DNA from 3 places in the Geobacillus sp. 47C-IIb genome. Region 3 is predicted to be linked to each of the others. Evidence: predicted binding sites of a transcription regulator. Region 3 holds the regulator's gene; each other region holds the start of a gene.
The links. Region 3 encodes CtsR, which represses protease genes until heat stress. Its sites were predicted from a motif close to ATGGTCAATAAAGGTCAAACA; they were not measured.
Positions count from the first base shown of each region.

Region 1: the regulator CtsR is predicted to act here: its motif matches at 2,535-2,555, upstream of IC804_RS14700 (ATP-dependent Clp protease ATP-binding subunit).
Region 2: the regulator CtsR is predicted to act here: its motif matches at 2,313-2,333, upstream of clpP (ATP-dependent Clp endopeptidase proteolytic subunit ClpP).

Region 1 is NZ_CP061473.1:2,907,169-2,911,377, reverse strand. It holds gene IC804_RS14715 (spore germination protein) at 1-26, opposite strand, end outside; gene IC804_RS14710 (YkvI family membrane protein) at 440-1,477, opposite strand; gene IC804_RS14705 (FixH family protein) at 1,589-2,332, opposite strand; gene IC804_RS14700 (ATP-dependent Clp protease ATP-binding subunit) at 2,617-4,209, shown strand, end outside.
Region 2 is NZ_CP061473.1:1,451,188-1,455,396, forward strand. It holds gene IC804_RS07485 (glutaredoxin family protein) at 1-77, opposite strand, end outside; gene rpoN (RNA polymerase factor sigma-54) at 133-1,440, opposite strand; tRNA gene IC804_RS07495 (tRNA-Arg) at 1,974-2,045, opposite strand; gene clpP (ATP-dependent Clp endopeptidase proteolytic subunit ClpP) at 2,391-2,981, shown strand; gene IC804_RS07505 (HPr family phosphocarrier protein) at 3,078-3,335, opposite strand; gene whiA (DNA-binding protein WhiA) at 3,350-4,209, opposite strand, start outside.
Region 3 is NZ_CP061473.1:2,025,154-2,029,362, forward strand. It holds rRNA gene IC804_RS10275 (23S ribosomal RNA) at 1-252, shown strand, start outside; rRNA gene rrf (5S ribosomal RNA) at 352-468, shown strand; gene ctsR (transcriptional regulator CtsR) at 754-1,215, shown strand; gene IC804_RS10290 (protein-arginine kinase activator protein McsA) at 1,230-1,778, shown strand; gene IC804_RS10295 (protein-arginine kinase McsB) at 1,783-2,874, shown strand; gene clpC (ATP-dependent protease ATP-binding subunit ClpC) at 2,871-4,209, shown strand, end outside.

The sequences.
Region 1 (4,209 bases), 880 kb from region 3:
CGGAGCTTTTCCCATAATTGCGGCATTGTTAGCTGTGACGGATGCTTTTTCTTTTTGAAAAATGATAAAAAGCTCACGGCTATCCCCTCGCCTTTCCGTTTACGGCATAGTCTTCCAATGTGAGAACATTTTTATGCATTCCTCACATTCCTCATTGATTAGACAGAATATTCTAAAAGGGGAATCCACAAACGAGTGAGCTGGCGAAACGACGACGGGCGAGACAGGCATTGAAAAAAGTGATGGAAACAGCGGAAACACTGCGGCGTCGCGCGATTTGGAAACGATGATCGCCCGCTTTCGCCCATGACGTTGCGTTGATGAGAGATTTTCCAATCAACACGCCAATCTCTTTTTTCAAAAAGAGCGTTGCTAAAAAATTGAGGCCCTTTCACCTCCCCCCCTGAAACAGGGAATCGCCGGAGACGAAAGGGCTTATTTATTGACGCGGCAGCTGCCGTCGCCAAAGAAGCCATAACAAGACGAGACTGATATAGCCAAATAGCGGATAAATAAACGACAGCAGCTCCCCGTAGCGAAACGGACTCACAGCCATAAATAGTGAGACAAGCAATACGGCAAGCCATTTTCCGCGGAGCGGCACCCAAATGCGCACTTGCCGTTCAAGTCCGAATAGACCGCCAATAATCGATGTAAAAATTTCTCCGTAAATGACAAAAACATAAAACCAATACAAAACGGCAAAAAACGTATGGACGACCTCTGCCATTGGAATATCATACCCGTTCTTGTGCGGAAACGACAACAGCACCGTATGATTCAGCAGCAACAAAACGGTCAGCACGATCCCGCCTAAAAGCGCCCCCCTCTTTACCGCCCGTTCGTTTGTTGCCTCACAGGCGACAGGGACGAGTACGGCTTGAGCCATTGCCAAATTAAACGCCGCATACGAAAACGGCGACAATACCGCCTTCAAAGAATAGTCCGCCGCTACCATGTCCGGGCGGCACAGCTCCCCGGCCATCACCGTCTTAATGAAGACGACCACACTGAACAACATGATCATCGGCACCACAAACACATTGATGCCAAATAGGCCTTTGCGGTCAAATAACATAATGACAAACGCCAAAACGAGGGTCAGCGCAACACCTGTCTGCCGCGCCCAGCCAAGCTGTTCTTCAAACACCGCCCCCGCTCCGGCGATCATCACCGCCGTCACCCCAGCGAGCATGACCGTCATGACAAGCGTCACGAACGGACTTACCATCCTCCCGAATAAATACCGGTTCAGTTCATCGTACGATGACGCCCCGATACGGCGTGCCATCACCATCAGGCGCATGCCGCCCCATGTAAACAAGAGGCCACTCACGGCTACACCGACTGTCCCTACTGCTCCGTACTGGGTGAAAAATTCGATAATTTCCCGGCCGGTCGCAAACCCCGCACCAATGACCGTACCGATATAGACAGCGGCGATTTGCCAAGCCTCCAACCATTCCTTCCCATGCATTGTCTGCCCTCTCCTTCTCTCTTGTCCGCTGTTTATTGCTATATATATGTCTAACGTGGACAAGAAAGACGAAAGGGAAGAAAAAAGGATGCCTTTCTTTGGCATCCTTCATCAGTTGACGGTCACTTGTTTCACTTGATGTTCATGCAGTGCGCTTGCTTCGACGTGCACTTTTACCGAGTACGTCCCTTTGTTCGCAAACGTGGCCACTGCCTCATATTCGCCATTTCCTTTTTCGCTCGCATCGATAAATTCGTGCTTATTCTCCGCCTGCCAAATTTCAAAACGAACGGTGGCGTTCGTGAGCGCCTTTCCATCTTTCGTGATCCGAACCCCTAACGTCACCGGCTTTCCAGCTTCGAACGAATGGGAAGATAATGACATGGAAACATCACTGCCGTGATGATGGCCTTCTTCCTTATTTGCTTGATCATCAGAGCTTGACCCTGCAGCTGAGGCCTGTTCCGGATTCCCAACCACGATATCTTGTTTCGGCATATTATGCATGTCACGAGCTGTCACATGGGCAACAACAGAATACGTTCCCGCTTCCGTGAACGTTTTCGTCACCGAATAACGCCCATTGCCATCATGCTTCGCTTCCAGCATTTCCCGATCGCCATTCCCATGTTTCCATACTTCAAATTTCACTTCGCTTGCATCCTCGACTTTTTCGCCGCCATATGTCACCACACAGGCGAGCTTCGTCGGCTTGTTCACATCGATGTGATCCGGCACATCCATTTTCACTTCAAGCATCGCCGGCGTTTCCGCTTGTTCGTTGTTGTTCGAGCAAGCTGCGATGATGATAGCGGTAAGCACCGCGACCATCACGAAAAACAGACGTCTTCTCATTCTCATCCTTCTCCTTCTTTCATAGCTTTATAAATAGTATAAACAGGTCTCCCCATCTCCCCCGCTGCAAGCGCCAGCCACAAGCACCTTCTACTTTTTTCTGTTTTTCACTTTATCATAGTTTTATCGCACCTACATTAGTATTCACCATTTTTTCAAAAACATTTCATCATGATAACAATTTTTTTGTAAAAAATACTTGAAAGTCAAAAAAGGTCAAAGTATAATAAAATCAGAAAGTCAAAGAAAGTCAAAGTCAAACCGTAAAAAAGGAGGTATGCCTTATGCGTTGTCAAGCATGCCAACAACGGGAAGCAACAGTGTTTGTCAACTTACAATGGAACGGTGAGAAAAAACAACTTCATCTTTGCCATACATGCTATGAAAAGCAAAAACAACAATTGTCGATTCCGATAAACTTCGGCTTTTCGCCGTTTTCATTCGATGACTGGTTCACCGACCACTTTGCGACGGCCAACGCTCAAGCAGTCGGACCAGAAACAGCAGCCAAACGTCCGCAGCGCCACGGCGGTGGATTTTTGGATCAATTCGGCCGCAACTTGACACAAATGGCTAAGGCGGGCTTGATTGACCCAGTCATCGGCCGCGACAAAGAAATCGCACGTGTCATTGAAATTTTAAACCGCCGCAACAAAAACAACCCGGTTTTGATCGGAGAGCCGGGCGTCGGAAAAACAGCCATCGTCGAAGGGCTTGCTCTGAAGATTGGCGAAGGGCAAGTGCCAGAAAAACTGTTGAACAAAGAAGTGTACTTGCTTGATGTTGCATCGCTCGTCGCCAACACCGGCATCCGCGGTCAATTTGAAGAGCGGATGAAACGGCTCATCACCGAACTGCAAGAGCGGAAAAACATCATCTTGTTCATCGACGAAATTCATCTGCTCGTCGGTGCCGGCGCTGCCGAAGGGTCGATGGACGCCGGCAACATTTTGAAGCCGGCGCTCGCCCGTGGTGAGCTGCAAGTCGTCGGGGCGACAACATTGAAAGAATACCGGCAAATTGAAAAAGACGCCGCCCTTGAGCGCCGTTTCCAACCGGTCATCGTCCACGAGCCGACCGTTGACGAAGCAATTGCCATCTTAAGAGGCATCCAGCCAAAATACGAACAATTCCATCATGTCCGCTATACGGATGAAGCGATCGAAGCGTGCGTCAAACTTGCGCACCGCTATATCCAAGACCGCTTCCTCCCGGATAAGGCGATCGATTTGCTTGATGAAGCCGGCTCGAAAGCGAACTTGCGTCTCGGACCGACCGATGAGAAACAATTGCAAGAGCGGTTGATGCAAATCGCGAAAGAAAAGGATCAAGCAGCTAAAGAAGAAAACTATGAACTGGCGGCAAAACTGCGCGATGAAGAGCTGAAGCTTGAGAAACAACTCGAACAAGGCGTCACCCAAGAGCACCCTGTTGTGGATGTCGCCGACATCGAGCGGATCATCGCTGACAAAACAGGCATCCCGGTCGGCAAGCTGCAAGCTGATGAAAAAGAAAAAATGAAACATCTTGAAGACAATTTGGCGAAAAAAGTGATCGGCCAAGCAGAAGCAGTGAAAAAAGTCGCCAAAGCGATTCGTCGCAGCCGCGCCGGCTTGAAAGCGAAACACCGCCCAGTCGGTTCGTTCTTGTTCGTCGGTCCGACCGGCGTCGGGAAAACGGAGCTTGCCAAAACGCTCGCCGAGGAGCTGTTCGGCACAAAAGATAGCATGATACGCCTTGATATGAGTGAATACATGGAAAAACATTCGGTCTCAAAACTGATCGGCTCGCCGCCAGGCTATGTCGGCTTTGAAGAAGCCGGCCAGCTGACGGAGAAAGTGCGCCGCAATCCATACAGCATCATCTTGCTTGACGAG
Region 2 (4,209 bases), 570 kb from region 3:
GCTTGCAGCTCGGTTAAAACGGCTTTGGCCTTTTCACAAAGCGGACAGTTCGTTTTTGTATACAGACGGATGTGCATGCGTTTCTTCCTTTCTTTCTTATAGCGTTTGCCACTTGTTTTCTGTTCATTGCCTTTACGGCAGGCTCGTATATTGTTTTCGTTTGGCTGATGACGGAATGCGCAGCTGTTCGCGATATTTGGCGACCGTGCGTCGTGAGATGGCAATGCCATGCTGATCGCGAAGCAAATCGGCAAGCTGTTGGTCGGAAAGTGGCGCCCGCCGGTCTTCGGCGGAAATGAGCGTTTGAATGATCGCTTTCACTTGAACAGAGGAAGCCGTCTCCCCCGCTCCAGCCGTGGCAGCACTGGAAAAAAAGCGACGCAGCTCGATCGTGCCAAACGGCGTTTGCACATATTTATGCCGGACCGCACGGCTCACAGTTGATTCATGGACGCCGAGTTCTTCGGCCACTTCGCGCATCGTCATCGGCTTCAGCGCCGACAGGCCGCTTTCAAAACAAGAGCGCTGGCGGTCAATAATGATGCCCATGAGGTGAACTAGCGTCTGCTTCCGTTGTTCTAAACTTTTGGCGAGCCATGTAAACTGCCGATACTTTTCTTTCATAAATCGCTCAGCGTGCCGATCGCCAACGGCAACAATATGCCGCTCGTATTCCTTATTCCACCCGAGCTCCGGATGGATGTCATCGTTATAGGTAACAATCCAACCGCCGTCCGCTTGGCGGGTGACGATCAAATCGGGCACGATAAAATGCGGCGTTTCGTTCGCATAATGGATACCGGGCCGCGGCTCAAGCGTGCGGATGAGCTCGAAGACACGCTGCAGCTCACCGAGGCTGACGCCGAGTTGTTTCGCAAGCGTCTTCCACGCTTTTTCGGCAAAGGCGACAAAATGATGGCGAACGATCGTCTCCGCCAACTCATCACGCTCCGGCCGGCGCTCAAGCTGCAGAAGGAGACACTCGGCCAAATCACGCGCACCGACTCCCGGTGGGTCAAGCGATTGCACAAAACGCAGCGCACGTTCGACCTCTTGCTCCGATACGGAGAATCGCGCTGCCAACTCGGCAAGCGGTACGCGCAAATAGCCATCTTCATCTAGCGCAGCGATCAGATGACGAACCATGCGCTCTTCCTTCGCCGGCAGCATCAATCCCGGAAGTTGGGCAAGCAAGTGGCCAGCAAGCGTCTCCGTCCGGCCGCTGATATTTTCGAGCCATTGCTTCCGATCTTTGTCCGTTCGGCTTGTTCTCCGCCGCATCCGACCGCGGCGGATTTCTAAAAATGGGTTTTCAAGCGACTGTTCGTATAAAAACGCTTCCAAATCAAGTGCCGAATATTGCAGCAGTTCAATCGCCTGCACAAGCTCCTTCGTCAGCGACAACTGCAGCCGCTGCTCTTGCCATAACTCCGCCCTCATCGTCACGCCCCCTTTCTTTATATTGTACACGACAGTGACGATGGGGGGTAGGAGAAATTTTTGACGGCCGCCCGCAGGCAAAACAAAAGCACCCGAGGACTCGGATGCTTTCATTCCTCTTTTCGTTGAACACGGATATGCCTAAAAGGCCACCTTTCATACTTGAGCAGAGAGCAAAACGCGCTCTCCTTAGGTCTCATGCTCATGCCTAGGTGAAACGCTCATGGGTCTTTTCTATGAACATGTACGTACGTTGGATGCCACGTTCATGCTCGGGCCGAAGACAACATCTTTTCTGTGCCCCCACCACTTAATCCACCTTATGGTTTGATTGAAGTGGGAGCTTCTCAGATAATCCCGTCTATGAAAAATGTATGACACAGGGATTTGGGGGCAGATCTTTTGTTACAATATCATTCAAACGTGCAAAACCGAAAAAGACACTTCGTTTACCGCTCCACAACCATTCCGCGGCATCACGGCAACAGCTTGGCAAATGAAAAACGGTTGCTGACGCAACCGTTTTGTTGAGACGCCCTCGGCAGGATTCGAACCCACGCTAAGAGAACCGGAATCTCTCGTGCTATCCACTACACTACGAGGGCATGTTATGTTGTTGTTTTTTCTGCTTCGTTCCGTCGCATGTTCTATTATAGCAGGATCAAAAAAAAATGCAAGAGGAAAAATACAATAAAAAAAGAGGAAAAATTGGATGGCTATTCCCTGCTGTTGGCGTTCCTATCTTTTATCGCGATCGCCAACAAAGGAAGCGAGGGAAACCTTGGTTTAAAAACTGAAAAAGCGGTTATGATGAAAAGAGGGATGTTCGCTGTTGTTCGCGAATATATATAGGTGAATGGGAGAAGGCGTTTTGTTTGACCTTCATTGACCATTCATGTATGATTAAGGCGTACATAGGGACCCTTATAGTGGAAAAGGAGGCGTTTTGCATGTATTTAATCCCGACTGTCATTGAACAGACCAACCGCGGGGAGCGGGCGTATGACATTTATTCACGGTTGTTGAAAGACCGGATTATTTTCCTCGGCAGCCCAATCGATGATCAAGTGGCGAACTCGATCGTGTCACAGCTGTTGTTCTTGGCCGCTGAAGATCCGGAAAAAGACATTTCTCTCTACATTAACAGCCCGGGCGGCTCGATCACAGCGGGCTTAGCGATTTACGACACGATGCAATTCATTAAACCGGACGTGTCGACGATTTGCATCGGCATGGCCGCGTCGATGGGAGCGTTTTTGTTAGCAGCGGGAGCGAAAGGAAAACGGTTTGCGCTTCCGAACAGCGAAGTGATGATTCACCAACCGCTCGGCGGTGCCCAAGGGCAAGCGACAGAAATCGAAATCGCAGCGAAACGCATCTTGTTCTTGCGTGACAAATTAAACCGCATTTTGGCGGAAAATACTGGCCAGCCGATCGAAGTAATCGAGCGCGATACGGATCGCGACAACTTTATGACGGCGCAAAAAGCGCAAGAATACGGCATTATTGACCGCGTGCTGACACGCTTGGAAGATAAGTAAACGCAAAAGGCTGCTTCCGTTACGAACGGAGCAGCCTTTTTTCTTGTTTGCCTTCCTCCGGTGAAACTTTCCACATCACCCGTACAAGCGCGCCTCTCATTTTTCTTTTTGTACATAGGCGGCAAGCTTTTCGACCGCTTCCTGTGCATCCGGACCGTCGGCGATCAACGTGATGACAGCCCCATGGCCGATCGCTAGGCTCATCAAGCCCATAATGCTTTTCGCGTTCACCCGCTTGCCGTCTTTCTCTAAAAAGACGTCCGCCGAAAAACGGTTCGCCTCTTGGACGAACAACGCCGCCGGGCGCGCTTGCAGTCCGGTTTTTAGTTTCACTTCAACTTGTTTTTCGACCATTCTCCATCTCCCCCTTACAGCGATTTATGGAAATCGACCGGCTTTCCGGCTCTCAGCCGTTCAGCAATTTCGTCAATTTTGCGCAGGCGGTGGTTGATGCCGGATTTGCTGATTTTTCCACCTGCGACCATCTCACCAAGTTCCTTTAAGGTGACATCTTGATGCTCGATGCGGAGTTTGGCAATTTCCCGCAGTTTCGCCGGCAGTGAATCAAGGCCGATCGTTTCATCGATGTAGCGGATGTTTTCCACTTGGCGGAGCGCGGCGCCGATCGTTTTGTTCAAATTGGCCGTTTCACAGTTGACGAGCCGATTGACCGAGTTGCGCATATCGCGGACGATACGAATATCTTCAAAGCGAAGCAGCGCTTGGTGGGCGCCGATAATGTTTAAAAACTCCGCGATTTTTTCCGCCTCTTTTAAATACGTAATAAACCCCTTTTTCCGTTCCAACGTTTTGGCATTTAAAAAAAAGTGACTGTTCATTAATTCACATAACGACCGATTATGTTCCTCATACAAAGAAAAAATCTCTAAATGGTACGAGGACGTCTCCGGGTTGTTGACCGAACCGCCCGCCAAAAATGCGCCTCGCAAATACGAACGCTTACAGCACTTTTTCTTGATGAGCTCCGGAGAAATATCGTGAACGAACGAAAAATCACCGTTCCAAATATAAAGCTCCCGAAGCAATGAGGCCGCACCGTCAGTAATGCGGACGATATAAACGTTATTTTTCTTTAAACGCATCTTTTTGCGGACAAACAGCTCAACGGCGACATCATATCCTTTTCGGAGCAACATATAAATACGCCGGGCAATCGCCGCGTTTTCTGTCTGAACATCGACTGTCATCCGCCCGCCGGAAAACGACA
Region 3 (4,209 bases):
TCCTTAGTACGAGAGGACCGGGATGGACGCACCGCTGGTGTACCAGTTGTCCCGCCAGGGGCACCGCTGGGTAGCTATGTGCGGAAGGGATAAGCGCTGAAAGCATCTAAGCGTGAAGCCCCCCTCAAGATGAGATTTCCCATCGCGTTAGGCGAGTAAGATCCCTCGAAGATGACGAGGTCGATAGGTCCGAGGTGGAAGCGTGGCGACACGTGGAGCTGACGGATACTAATCGATCGAGGGCTTAACCTAGAAAAGTGGCGGCCGGAGCTAGACAGTACGAAAAGCGGAGGCTTCTTCCCACTAAACGGTTATCTAGTTTTGAGGGAATGATCCCACAACTTCATATTGCCTAGTGGTGATAGCGGAGAGGAAACACCCGTTCCCATCCCGAACACGGAAGTTAAGCTCTCCAGCGCCGATGGTAGTTGGGGCCAGCGCCCCTGCAAGAGTAGGTCGCTGCTAGGCCAAACAAAAAGCACGTCTTTTTCATTAGGAAAAAAGGCGTGCTTTTTCGTTTATCAGCTGCCTGATGTTTCGTCAGCCAAAAAAACGGATATTCTATAGTTAGTTTGACTTCTCCGGTAACTCTTGCAATTTTTCGTAATACATTATATAGTAAAAACAAGGTCAAATATAGTCAAAGTCAACAAGAAGGCGATGATGCCGGTTTCTCCCTATAGGTCTTCTAGTACAAGATGGCAGCTGGTTTCATCGCTAAGCAGGTTGATTGTGAGGAAGGTGGGAGGTAGAGTGCCAAACATTTCCGACATTATTGAGCAATATTTAAAGCAAGTACTCAATATGAGCGACCAAGATATCGTTGAAATTAAACGGAGCGAGATTGCGAATAAATTTCAATGTGTCCCATCGCAAATTAACTATGTCATTAATACGAGGTTTACTCTTGAGAGAGGGTATATCGTCGAGAGTAAGCGCGGTGGCGGCGGGTATATCCGCATTATGAAAGTGAAGACGAAAAGTGAGGCTCATCTTATTGACCAACTGCTTGAGCTCGTTGGCCATCGCATTAGCCAATCGAATGCTGAAGATGTAGTAAAACGTCTTGTTGAAGAAAAGGTAATTTCGGAGCGGGAAGCGAAAATAATGTTAAGCGTGATGGATCGCTCTGTCTTATACATTGGCTTGCCTGAGCGTGATGAATTGCGGGCGCGCATGTTAAAGGCGATGTTGACGTCGCTGAAGTATAAGTAGGGGAGGGGGAAGCGTTGATTTGCCAAGAATGCAAGCAGCGACCAGCAACGATGCACTTTACGAAAATTGTCAACGGTGAAAAAACGGAATTCCATCTTTGTGAACAATGCTCCAAAGAGCATGGCCACATGTTTATGCTCTACGGTAATGATGACTTTTCGCTCAATAACTTGTTAGCAGGACTGCTCAATTTTCAAGCTCCAATGAAAGAGATGACGGCCAATGCGTTTCCAAATCCCGATTTGCTTCAATGTGAGACATGCAAAATGACGTATCATCAGTTCACGCAAATCGGACGATTCGGCTGCGCTGACTGTTACCGGACGTTTGCCCGCTACTTGCCGCCGATTTTGAAACGGCTTCATAGCGGAAATAACGCCCATTCAGGGAAAATTCCGAAGCGGAAAGGCGGCGTTCTCCATTTACGCAAGCAACTTGCTGTGCTGAAGCAAAAGCTCCAAGAGCTAGTCGCCCGTGAGGAATTTGAACGGGCAGCCGAAGTGCGCGACCAAATCCGCTCTTTAGAGGATGAACTTCGCCAACGCGGAGAGGGGGATATGTAGCGGTATGTCGTTTGAGAAGTTTTTCAATACGGCGGTCAGCGCTTGGATGAGCCAAGAAGGACCCGATTCGGACATTGTTTTGAGCAGTCGCATCCGGTTAGCTCGCAATATTGTTGATTTCCGCTTTCCAACGCTGTTTAGCAGCGAGGAGGCAATGCAAATCGTTGCTCTGTTTGAGCGGACGTTTGCCTACCGTTCATACGGGGGGGCAGGCCGTTTTGAGCTGTTGAAAATGTCGGAGCTTCAACCGATTGAAAAACGGGTATTAGTAGAAAAGCACTTAATTAGCCCACATTTGGCGGAAGACTCTCCATTTGGTGCCTGTCTGCTCTCAGAAAATGAGGAAATTAGCATTATGATCAATGAAGAGGATCATATCCGCATCCAATGCTTATTTCCAGGGCTGCAGCTTGCTGAGGCGCTTGAGGCGGCGAGCGAATTGGACGACTGGATTGAAGGACATGTCAACTATGCTTTCGATGAGCGGCTTGGTTACTTAACAAGTTGCCCTACAAATGTTGGGACAGGACTTCGGGCGTCTGTGATGATGCATCTTCCGGCGCTCGTATTGACTCAACAGATCAACCGCATTATCCCTGCCATCAATCAGCTCGGGCTTGTCGTCCGTGGGACATACGGGGAAGGAAGCGAGGCGTTGGGTAATATTTTCCAGATTTCTAACCAGCTCACGCTTGGAAAGTCGGAGGAGGACATTATCGCTGATTTGCATACGATCGTCCAACAGCTGATTGCCCAAGAAAGAGCGGCCCGTCAGGCATTAGTGAAAACTTTGGGCATACAATTAGAAGACAAGGTGTTCCGCTCATACGGCATATTGGCTAACTGCCGCGTCATCGAGTCGAAAGAAGCGGCGCAATGTTTGTCAGATGTGCGTTTAGGGATCGATTTAGGATATATCAAAAACGTCTCGCGCAACATCTTAAATGAGCTAATGATTTTGACGCAGCCAGGTTTTTTACAGCAATATGCTGGTGGGGCACTCCGCCCCGAGGAACGGGATGTCCGCCGGGCGGCATTAATTCGGGAACGCTTAAAGATGGAAGAACGAAGAAAGATGGAGGGTGATGAACGATGATGTTCGGCAGATTTACGGAACGGGCGCAAAAGGTATTGGCGTTGGCACAGGAAGAAGCCATTCGCCTTGGCCATAACAATATTGGCACAGAGCACATTTTGCTCGGGTTGATCCGCGAAGGAGAAGGAATCGCCGCTAAAGCGCTTATGGCGCTTGGCCTTGGTCCAGATAAAATTCAGAAAGAAGTGGAATCGCTCATTGGCCGCGGGAACGAGGTATCACATACGATTCACTACACACCGCGGGCGAAGAAAGTGATCGAGCTGTCAATGGATGAAGCGCGGAAGCTCGGTCATTCGTACGTCGGCACGGAACATATTTTGCTTGGATTGATCCGCGAGGGCGAAGGAGTGGCCGCCCGCGTGTTAAACAACTTAGGGGTGAGCTTGAACAAGGCGCGCCAACAAGTATTGCAGCTGCTCGGCAGCAATGAATCAGTATCGGGCCATGGTGGTGGAGGTGCCTCGCATGTAAACACGCCGACGCTTGACAGCCTCGCCCGTGATTTAACGGCGATCGCCCGTGAAGGGCGGCTTGATCCGGTCATTGGCCGGAGCAAAGAAATCCAGCGCGTTATTGAAGTGTTGAGCCGACGGACGAAAAACAACCCGGTGCTGATCGGTGAACCGGGTGTCGGGAAAACAGCGATCGCCGAAGGATTGGCTCAACAAATTGTCAATAACGAGGTGCCGGAAACGTTGCGCGACAAGCGGGTCATGACGCTCGATATGGGTACAGTTGTGGCCGGGACGAAATACCGTGGCGAGTTTGAGGATCGGTTGAAAAAAGTGATGGATGAGATTCGCCAAGCAGGCAACATCATTTTGTTCATCGATGAGCTCCATACGCTAATCGGCGCTGGCGGAGCCGAAGGAGCGATCGATGCATCGAACATTTTAAAACCAGCGTTGGCACGTGGCGAACTGCAATGCATTGGAGCGACGACGCTTGATGAGTATCGGAAATATATCGAGAAAGATGCCGCGCTTGAGCGCCGTTTCCAGCCGATTCATGTCGATGAGCCAACTGTGGAAGAATCGATCCAAATTTTAAAAGGGCTGCGCGACCGTTATGAAGCGCACCATCGCGTCTCGATTTCCGATGAGGCGATCGTGCAGGCGGTCAAACTGTCGGACCGTTACATTACCGACCGTTTTCTGCCGGATAAAGCGATCGACTTAATTGATGAAGCTTGCTCAAAAGTGCGCCTCCGCTCGTTCACGGCGCCGCCGAAACTGAAAGAGCTGGAGCAAAAGCTCGAGGAAGTGCGGAAAGAAAAAGACGCGGCCGTACAAAGCCAAGAGTTTGAAAAAGCAGCCTCGTTGCGTGATATGG